2 regions of the Streptomyces lusitanus genome follow, and region 2 is predicted to be linked to the other one. Evidence: riboswitches for the same ligand, from Rfam matches in the RefSeq annotation. Region 2 holds a riboswitch; the other holds the start of a gene.
The links. Region 2 has a riboswitch for glycine ahead of gcvT (glycine cleavage system aminomethyltransferase GcvT). Riboswitches for the same ligand answer to the same signal wherever they lie in the genome.
Positions count from the first base shown of each region.

Region 1 (4,204 bases), on a different contig from region 2:
CGGAGCGGTGCTGGTGGAACACCGGGTGGGTCAGGTAGTCGTCGGTGCGCAGCAGCGCGTCCGGCAGGGCGTCCGCCGCGGCGGCGTCCAGGGCTGCGACGTCGGCCTCGACGCCGAAGGCGCGCCAGACGGCGGCGAGCTGGTCGCGGGTGGTGGTCTCGTCGCAGGCGAGGGAGACGGTGTCCGCGTCGACGAGGCGCAGGTTCACCCCGTGGTCGCGGGCGGCAGTGACGACCTCGGCGGCCCGGCCGGCGACCCGCACGGTGAGGGTGTCGAAGTAGGAGCCGTGGACGATCTCGGCGCCGCCGGAGCGCAGCCCCTCGGCGAGGATCGCGGCGTAGCGGTGGGTGCGCCGGGCGATGGTCCGCAGGCCCTCGGGGCCGTGGTACACGGCGTACATACCGGCCATGACGGCGAGCAGCACCTGCGCGGTGCAGATGTTGCTGGTGGCCTTCTCACGGCGGATGTGCTGCTCACGGGTCTGGAGCGCCAGGCGGTACGCCTTGTGGCCGTCGGCGTCGACGGAGACGCCGACAAGGCGGCCGGGCAGGCTCCGGGCCATCTTGTCCTGGACGGCCATGTAGCCGGCGTGCGGACCGCCGAAGCCCATCGGGACGCCGAAGCGCTGCGTGGTGCCGACCGCGATGTCCGCGCCCAGCTCGCCGGGGGACTTCAGCAGGGTCAGGGCGAGCAGATCGGCGGCGACGGTGACGAGAGCACCGCGCTCGTGCGCCTGGTCGATGACCGGCTTGATGTCACGGACGGCGCCGGACGCGCCCGGGTACTGGATCAGGACGCCGTTGATCTCCCGGCCGTCGAGCTCGGCGGGGATGCCGTCGCTCAGGTCGGCGACGACGACCTCCACGCCGGTCGGCTCGGCGCGGGTCTCGATGACGGCGACGGTCTGCGGCAGCGCGTCCGCGTCGACCAGGAAGAGGCCCTTCTTGTTCTTGCCCATGCGCCGGGACAGCGCCATCGCCTCGGCGGCCGCGGTGCCCTCGTCGAGCAGGGAGGCGCCGGACGTGGGCAGGCCGGTGAGGTCGGCGACCATCGTCTGGAAGTTCAGCAGCGCCTCGAGCCGGCCCTGCGAGATCTCCGGCTGGTACGGCGTGTACGCCGTGTACCAGGCGGGGTTCTCCATGACGTTGCGCAGGATCACCGGCGGGGTGAAGGTGCCGTAGTAGCCCAGGCCGATCATGGAGCCGAGGACCTGGTTGCGGCCGGCGAGGTCGCGCAGCTCGGCGAGCACCTCGGCCTCGCTGCGGGCGCCGGGCAGGTCCAGCGCGTCGGCGTTCTTGATCACGTCGGGCACGGCGGCGGCGGTCAGCTCGTCGAGCGAGCCGTAGCCCACCTGGGCCAGCATCTTCGCCCGGGCTTCGTGGTCGGGGCCGATGTGGCGCTGCTCGAAGGGGATTCCCTGTTCGAGCTCGGAGAGCGGGGTACGGGGGGCAGTCATTGAGGAGGCCTCCTGGTCCGACGACCTTCGAGGGGCACCACGACACGGGTGCCCGGACGGCCTCCCCCTCTGTCATCTCAACCTGAGAGTTTCACCGGCACGCCTGGGGCGGACCGGTTTTCACCGTCGGTGAGAGCGGAAGCCGTCGACACCCGCCCTGCTTTCCAGAGTGACCTCGTCCGTGCGGTACGTGTGCCTGAGAGATTCCGGGGAGGATTTGCTCCTTCGGCGCCTCCGGTGGTGCCTGGAGGACTCTCCCGCACGGGGTCAGCAGCCGTTGTCAGCGTACCAGCGAGGTCCGGACCCCGGCTTTCGAGTGGCCGTTCCGCCGATTGTGCCTTTTTGTGGTGCTTACGGATGAGTTTGCGAGGAGTGGAGGGCCTGTGCAGACCGACATCGACCCGCGTCACCTCATCGGCCGCAAGGCGTACGACCGCAACGGCACGCGCATCGGGACGATCGACGAGGTCTACCTCGACGACGCCACCGGTGTGCCGGAGTGGGCGGCGATACGCACCGGCCTGTTCAGCCGGGACGCCTTCGTGCCCCTGGAACCCAGCGAGCTGGTCGACGGGGCGCTGCACGTGCCGTTCGAACGGTCCCTCATCAAGGACGCCCCCGACTTCGGCGTCGGCCGCCATCTGTCGCCGGAGCAGGAGCTCCAGCTGTACCACCACTACGGCCTGGACGTGGGCTCCCCGCCCCCGCTCCCCGACCACGACTTCGGCAAGCTGGCAGGCCAGGAGGAACACACCTGACACCCGGCCACCCCGCGCCCCTTCAGGGGCGCGGGGAGGCTGGCGCCCCTTCAGGGGCGCGGGGAAGCTGGCGCCCCTTCAGGGGCGCGGGGAAGCTGGCGCCCCTTCAGGGGCGCGGGGAACTGCGCGCTCAGCCCCCGCCCTCGGCCCGCCGACAACGACACCGAACCCACCCGGCCCGGGAACCACGGGCACCGAACACCCCGTGACAGCCACACCCCAAAGGGGCGCGGGGAACTGCGCGCTCAGCCCCCGCCCTCGGCCCGCCGACAACGACGCCGAACCCACCCGGCCCAGGGCTCACGGGGTGCAAACCGCCCCGTGACAGCCACAGCCCAGCCGGCAGGCTCACCTCACCCCACCCCCTCCACCAACGGCAACGGCTCCGCCGCCTCAAGCGCCGGGTCGTCGACCCAGAACGTCTTCACCCGGCCCGGCGCCGACACGGGCGTCTCGAAGCGAACCGTCACACGGCCCAGCCCACTGCCCTGCACCCACCCGTGCCCGTACTCGGCGTGCCGGACGTCGCACCCCGCGGGCCAGCGCCGTTCGGCGGGTTCCTCAGGGCGGGCCTCGGAGGCCGGCTCAGGTTCCTCACCCTCCCGCGCCGCGTCCTCCCCCGTACCCCCCGCCGCCTGGGCGAACAGATCCTCCTGCGTGTAGTCGGCCAGCCCGCTGACCCCGACGCCGAGCAGCCGTACGCCGCCCGTGGTGTCCACCGAGTCCAGGAGCCGCGCCGCCGCCTCCCGGACGACCGCCGGGTCGTCGGTGGGCCCCCGCAGCGTCTCGGACCGGGTCAGCGTGGAGAAGTCGTACCGCCGGACCTTCAGCACGATCGTGCGGCCGGACAGGCCGGCCCCGCGCAGCCGGCGCACGCAGCGGTCCGCGAGCCGCGCCACCTCCGTGCCGACCCGCACCCGGTCGTGGATGTCCACGTCGTACGTGTCCTCGACGGACACCGACTTCGTCTCGCGCTCGGCGACGACGGGCCGGTCGTCGCGGGCCAGCGCCATCGCGTACAGCGCGTGCCCGTGGGCCTTGCCCAGCAGCCGCACCAGCTCGTCCTCGCCCGCCTCGGCGATCTCACCGACCGTGTGGATGCCGGCCCGCCGCAGATGATCACCGGTGGCGGGTCCGACGCCCGGGAGGGTCCGCACCGGCATCGGCTCGAGCATCGCCCGCTCGGTCCCGGGCTCGATCACGACGAGCCCGTCCGGCTTCGCCTGCTCCGAGGCGATCTTCGCCAGCATCTTGGAGGCGGCCAGCCCCACGGAGCCGGTCAGTCCGGTGACCGCCCGGATGTCGGCGCGCAGCTTCGTGCCGACGAGCCGCGCCGACCGCTCGTCCCACGCCGTGCCCCCGGCCTCCAGGTCGACGAACGCCTCGTCGAGGCTGAGCGGCTCCACCAGCGGCGACAGGGCGCGCAGCAGCGCCATCACCTGGTCGCTGATCGAGCGGTACAGCGCGAACCGGGGCACCAGATACGCGGCGTTCGGCGCGAGCCGCCGCGCCTGGGACATGGGCATCGCCGAGTGCACGCCGAGGACGCGGGCCTCGTAGGAGGCGGTGGCGACCACACCACGGGGCCCGAGTCCTCCCACGATCACGGCCTTGCCGCGCAGACTCGGCTTCGACGCCTGCTCCACCGAGGCGTAGAAGGCATCCATGTCGAGATGCAGGATCGTGGGAGCGGATCTCACGTCTCCGATGCTGCCCTATGCCACTGACAACGCCCTCGTCGGACCGCGCCCCGGGCGGCACGGCCGCGCAGGAACCGCGGTCTCAGACCGCGCGGTTCCTGCGGCGGGCCAGCTCGTCCATCGGGTTGTGCCCGATCAACGTCTCGCCGGTGTCGACGCGCTCGCCGTGCAACTGCGACAGGGCGCTCTCGACGTCCCGCCACACCACGCCCACGGCGATGCCGAAGACGCCCTGGCCGCCCTGGAGCAGGGCGTGGACCTCGTCGGGCGAGGTGCACTCGTAGACCGTG
Region 1 is NZ_JBHRWL010000015.1:450,897-455,100, forward strand. It holds gene gcvP (aminomethyl-transferring glycine dehydrogenase) at 1-1,456, opposite strand, end outside; glycine riboswitch at 1,631-1,726, opposite strand; gene ACFOSY_RS22955 (PRC-barrel domain-containing protein) at 1,840-2,214, shown strand; gene ACFOSY_RS22960 (DNA polymerase IV) at 2,568-3,914, opposite strand; gene ACFOSY_RS22965 (MerR family transcriptional regulator) at 3,997-4,204, opposite strand, start outside.
Region 1: another riboswitch for glycine. It lies ahead of gcvP (aminomethyl-transferring glycine dehydrogenase); the one in region 2 lies ahead of gcvT (glycine cleavage system aminomethyltransferase GcvT).

Region 2 (4,204 bases):
GAAGTGCGCCATGTCGACCATGAGGTACGCGCCGACCTCGTCCGCGATCCGGCGGAACGCGGCGAAGTCCAGCTGACGCGGGTACGCCGACCAGCCGGCGACGATCAGCTTCGGCTTGTTCTCCTTGGCGAGGCGCTCGACCTCGGCCATGTCGACCTGGCCGTCGTCGCCCACGTGGTACGCGACCACGTTGTAGAGCTTGCCGGAGAAGTTGATCTTCATGCCGTGGGTCAGGTGCCCGCCGTGCGCGAGGTTCAGACCCATGATCGTGTCGCCGGGCTTGAGCAGCGCGAACATCGCGGCCGCGTTGGCCTGGGCGCCCGAGTGCGGCTGGACGTTGGCGTGCTCGGCGCCGAACAGCTCCTTCACCCGGTCGATGGCGATCTGCTCGATCACGTCGACGTGCTCGCAGCCGCCGTAGTAGCGGCGGCCGGGGTAGCCCTCGGCGTACTTGTTGGTGAGGACCGAGCCCTGGGCCTCCATGACCGCGACCGGGGCGAAGTTCTCCGAGGCGATCATCTCGAGGGTGGACTGCTGCCGGTGCAGCTCTGCGTCGACCGCGGCGGCCACCGCCGGGTCGAGCTCGTGCAGAGGCGTGTTCAGAAGCGACATGCGGTTAGGCTCCTCAGCCCGCGACGAACGCGTCGTACTCGGCGGCGGACAGCAGGTCGGCCGGCTCCTCGGCGACCCGCACCTTGAACAGCCAGCCGCCCTCGAAGGGGGCCGAGTTCACCAGCGCCGGGTCGTTCACGACGTCCTCGTTGACCTCGGTGACCTCGCCGGAGACGGGGGAGTACAGGTCGCTGACGGACTTGGTGGACTCCAGCTCGCCGCAGGTCTCGCCCGCGCTCACGGTGTCACCGACCTCGGGGAGCTGCACGAAGACCACGTCGCCGAGCGCGTTGGCCGCGTGCTCCGTGATGCCGACCGTCGACACGCCGTCCTCGGCGGCCGACAGCCACTCGTGCTCCTTGCTGTAGCGCAGCTGCTGGGGGTTGCTCATGGCCTGAATTCTCCTGTACGCGGGAAACTGCTGGTGAACGGGGACGGCGCGGAACACGGCCGGACGGGTGGAACGCCCGCGCCGCACACACGCGCGAGAACTGCCGAGGACTGCCCGGAGGCTGTCTACGACGGTGTCACTTCTGCCGCTTGTAGAACGGCAGCGCCACGACGTCGTACGGCTCGTGGCTGCCGCGGATGTCCACGCCGACGCCCTCGGTGCCCGGCTCCGCGTGGCGCGCGTCGACGTAGGCCATGGCGATCGGCCTGCCCAGGGTGGGGGAGGGGGCGCCGGAGGTGACCTCGCCGATCTTCTCGCCGCCGGCCACCACCGCGTACCCGGCGCGCGGCACCCGGCGGCCGTGGGCGACCAGGCCGACCAGGACGCGCGGCGGGTTCTGCGCGGCGCGCTCGGCGGCCTCGGCGAGGGCGGCGCGGCCGACGAAGTCGCCCTCCTTCTCGAACTTCACCACCCGGCCCAGACCGGCGTCGAAGGGCGTCAGCGAGGTGCTCAGCTCGTTGCCGTACAGCGGCATGCCCGCCTCCAGGCGGAGCGTGTCCCGGCAGGACAGGCCGCACGGCACCAGACCGTGGCCCTCGCCCGCCTTGGTCAGCGCCTGCCACAGCTCCACGGCGTGCTCCGGCTTCACGAACAGCTCGAAGCCGTCCTCGCCGGTGTAGCCGGTGCGGGCGATGAGCGCGGGGACCCCGGCCACGGTGCCCGGCAGGCCGGCGTAGTACTTCAGGCCGTCCAGGTCGGCGTCGGTGAGGCTCTGGAGGATCGCCGGGGACTCGGGGCCCTGCACGGCCAGCAGCGCGTACGCGTCGCGGTCGTCGCGCACCTCGGCGTCGAAGCCGTCGGCCCGCTCGGTGAGGGCGTCCAGCACGACCTGGGCGTTGGAGGCGTTGGCCACGACCATGTACTCGGTCTCGCCGAGCCGGTAGACGATCAGGTCGTCCAGGATGCCGCCGTCCTCACGGCAGATCATCGTGTAGCGGGCGCGGCCCGGCTTCACGCCGGAGATGTTGCCCACCAGCGCGTGGTCGAGGAGCGCGGCGGCCCCCGGGCCGGTGACGGTGATCTCGCCCATGTGCGAGAGGTCGAAGAGGCCGGCCCTCGTGCGCACGGCGTTGTGCTCGTCGCGCTCGGAGCCGTAGCGCAGGGGCATGTCCCAGCCGGCGAAGTCGGTCATGGTCGCGCCGAGCGACCGGTGCAGGGCATCGAGCGCGGTGCGACGGGGTTCGGTACTGCTCATCGGTCGGTCTCCCAGGGGGCATGACGGCGAGGTCGTTCCTCCCCATCTGTCATCGGAACCTGAGAGGTTCGCCATGACCACCGGCGGACGGGGGCCAGGACTTGCACCTTGGGTGGGGCAGCCGGAGCACTGCGACGGCGGCCCGCTTTTCAGATGTGCCTCGCCCGCGCGGTAACGGTGCCTGAGAGATTCAAGGGAGGGACTTGCTCCTTCGGCGCCCCGGCGGCACACGGTGCCGGGGACTCTCCCGCGCGGATTCAAACGGCCGGTATGCAGTTAGGCGCGCACATCATTGCACGCATCGCGGGACACCGTCAGGGGGACCCTTGCCGGGGGTGCACCGCTCGTGCAGGCTCGGTCACAGGGAGCTGTGACAGGCCTGTAGCGGTATGAGCACGCAACCGAGAGCGACCCGGCATTACCTTCTCTTTACACGCGGCGGGGACGGGACCTTCATATCCGGCCCCAGGGGAGGACGACCACGGTGAACAGGCCCACGGCGTACGCCGGCACCACAGGCGTCGCGCTGCCCCGGCAGCACGCGCTCCGGGCCGGTGGCGCCCGCGACGCGGCGCCCGCCCCCCTCGTCCAGGATCTGCGCGCCCGCTCCGGCCGCAGCCCGCGCGCCCTGCTCTTCGGCCCCCGTGACCTCGTCGTGGTCACCGGGCTGCCCGGCAGCGGCAAGTCCACGCTGATGCGGCGCGCGGTGCACGACGCCCGCGTCGACTCCCAGGACGCCCGCGACCGCTGGGACCGCCGTATGCCCCGCCTGCTGCCCTACGCGGTCTACCGCCCGCTGGTCCGCCTCGCCCACTACGCGGGACTGCGCCGCGTGCTGCGCTCCGGCCGGCCGGTCGTCGTGCACGACTGCGGCACCCAGGCCTGGGTGCGGCGCTGGCTGGCCCGCGAGGCCCGCCGTCGCGGGGCCGCACTGCATCTGCTGGTGCTGGACGTCCCGGCCGAGGAGGCCCTGGCCGGCCAGCTGGAGCGGGGCCGGGGCGTCTCGCGGTACGCCTTCCGGCGGCACCGCACCGCGTGCGGCCGGCTGCTGGAGGCGGTGGAGTCCGGCCGGGTGCCGGCGGGCTGCGCCTCGGCGGTGCTCGTCGACCGGGACGCCGCGGACGCCCTGCGCCGGATCGGCTTCGCCGGCTGACCGGCTAGCCTTTCCGCCAAGCAGTGGTACCAGGCAGACGGTGGGCGACAGATGGACTTCCCGGCGGACATCCCGGACCGGACGCACTTCCACCCGCACGGCGGGTGGCCCGGCAACGAACTGGAGGAGGCGCTCTCCGCCTCCCTCGGCGTCCCCTCGGCGGGGGCACGGATCGTCGAGGTGCTCGGCCGCAGCTTCCTGTGGGTGCCCCTGCCCAACGGCGGCGGCCCGCACAGCGGCCCCCTCGACCTGCCCACCATGGACCTGGACGGCCAGGTGTACGTGCCGGTCTTCAGCTCCGAGGAGCAGTTCCGCCAGGTCGTCGGCTCCCACATGGGCTGCACCATCGCGCCCGCCGTGGAGTTCGCCCGCGGACTGCCCCCGCAGGCCGGCATCGTGGTCAACCCGGGCGGCACGGTCGCCGTCCCGCTGCCGCCGGCCGCGGTGGCCGACCTGTGCCGGGCCGGGCGCTCCCCGCTGGACGGCCCGGCGGGCGGCGGCCGGGTCCGGCTGTTCGAACCGGACTGGCAGGACGACCCGGTGGACTTCCTCGCCGCCGCCTCCCAGGAGTTCGAGGCCCTCGGGGTGGTGGCGACCGCCCGCCGCTGCCTGGCCGCCATCGAGACGGCCGACCCGGTGCTGTTCGTCGGCGTGGAGCTGCTGCACTGGGAGGGCGACCCCCGCGCGCTGCCGCTGGACGCCCTCGGCCGCGCCCTGGGCCGCAGCCCCGCCCGCTGGCCGGTCAACCTCGTCGTCCTCGACGTGGCCCAGGACCCGGTCGCCGACTGGCTGC
Region 2 is NZ_JBHRWL010000031.1:66,784-70,987, reverse strand. It holds gene glyA (serine hydroxymethyltransferase) at 1-612, opposite strand, end outside; gene gcvH (glycine cleavage system protein GcvH) at 626-1,003, opposite strand; gene gcvT (glycine cleavage system aminomethyltransferase GcvT) at 1,140-2,258, opposite strand; glycine riboswitch at 2,295-2,417, opposite strand; glycine riboswitch at 2,418-2,518, opposite strand; gene ACFOSY_RS31550 (AAA family ATPase) at 2,743-3,411, shown strand; gene ACFOSY_RS31545 (enhanced serine sensitivity protein SseB) at 3,463-4,204, shown strand, end outside.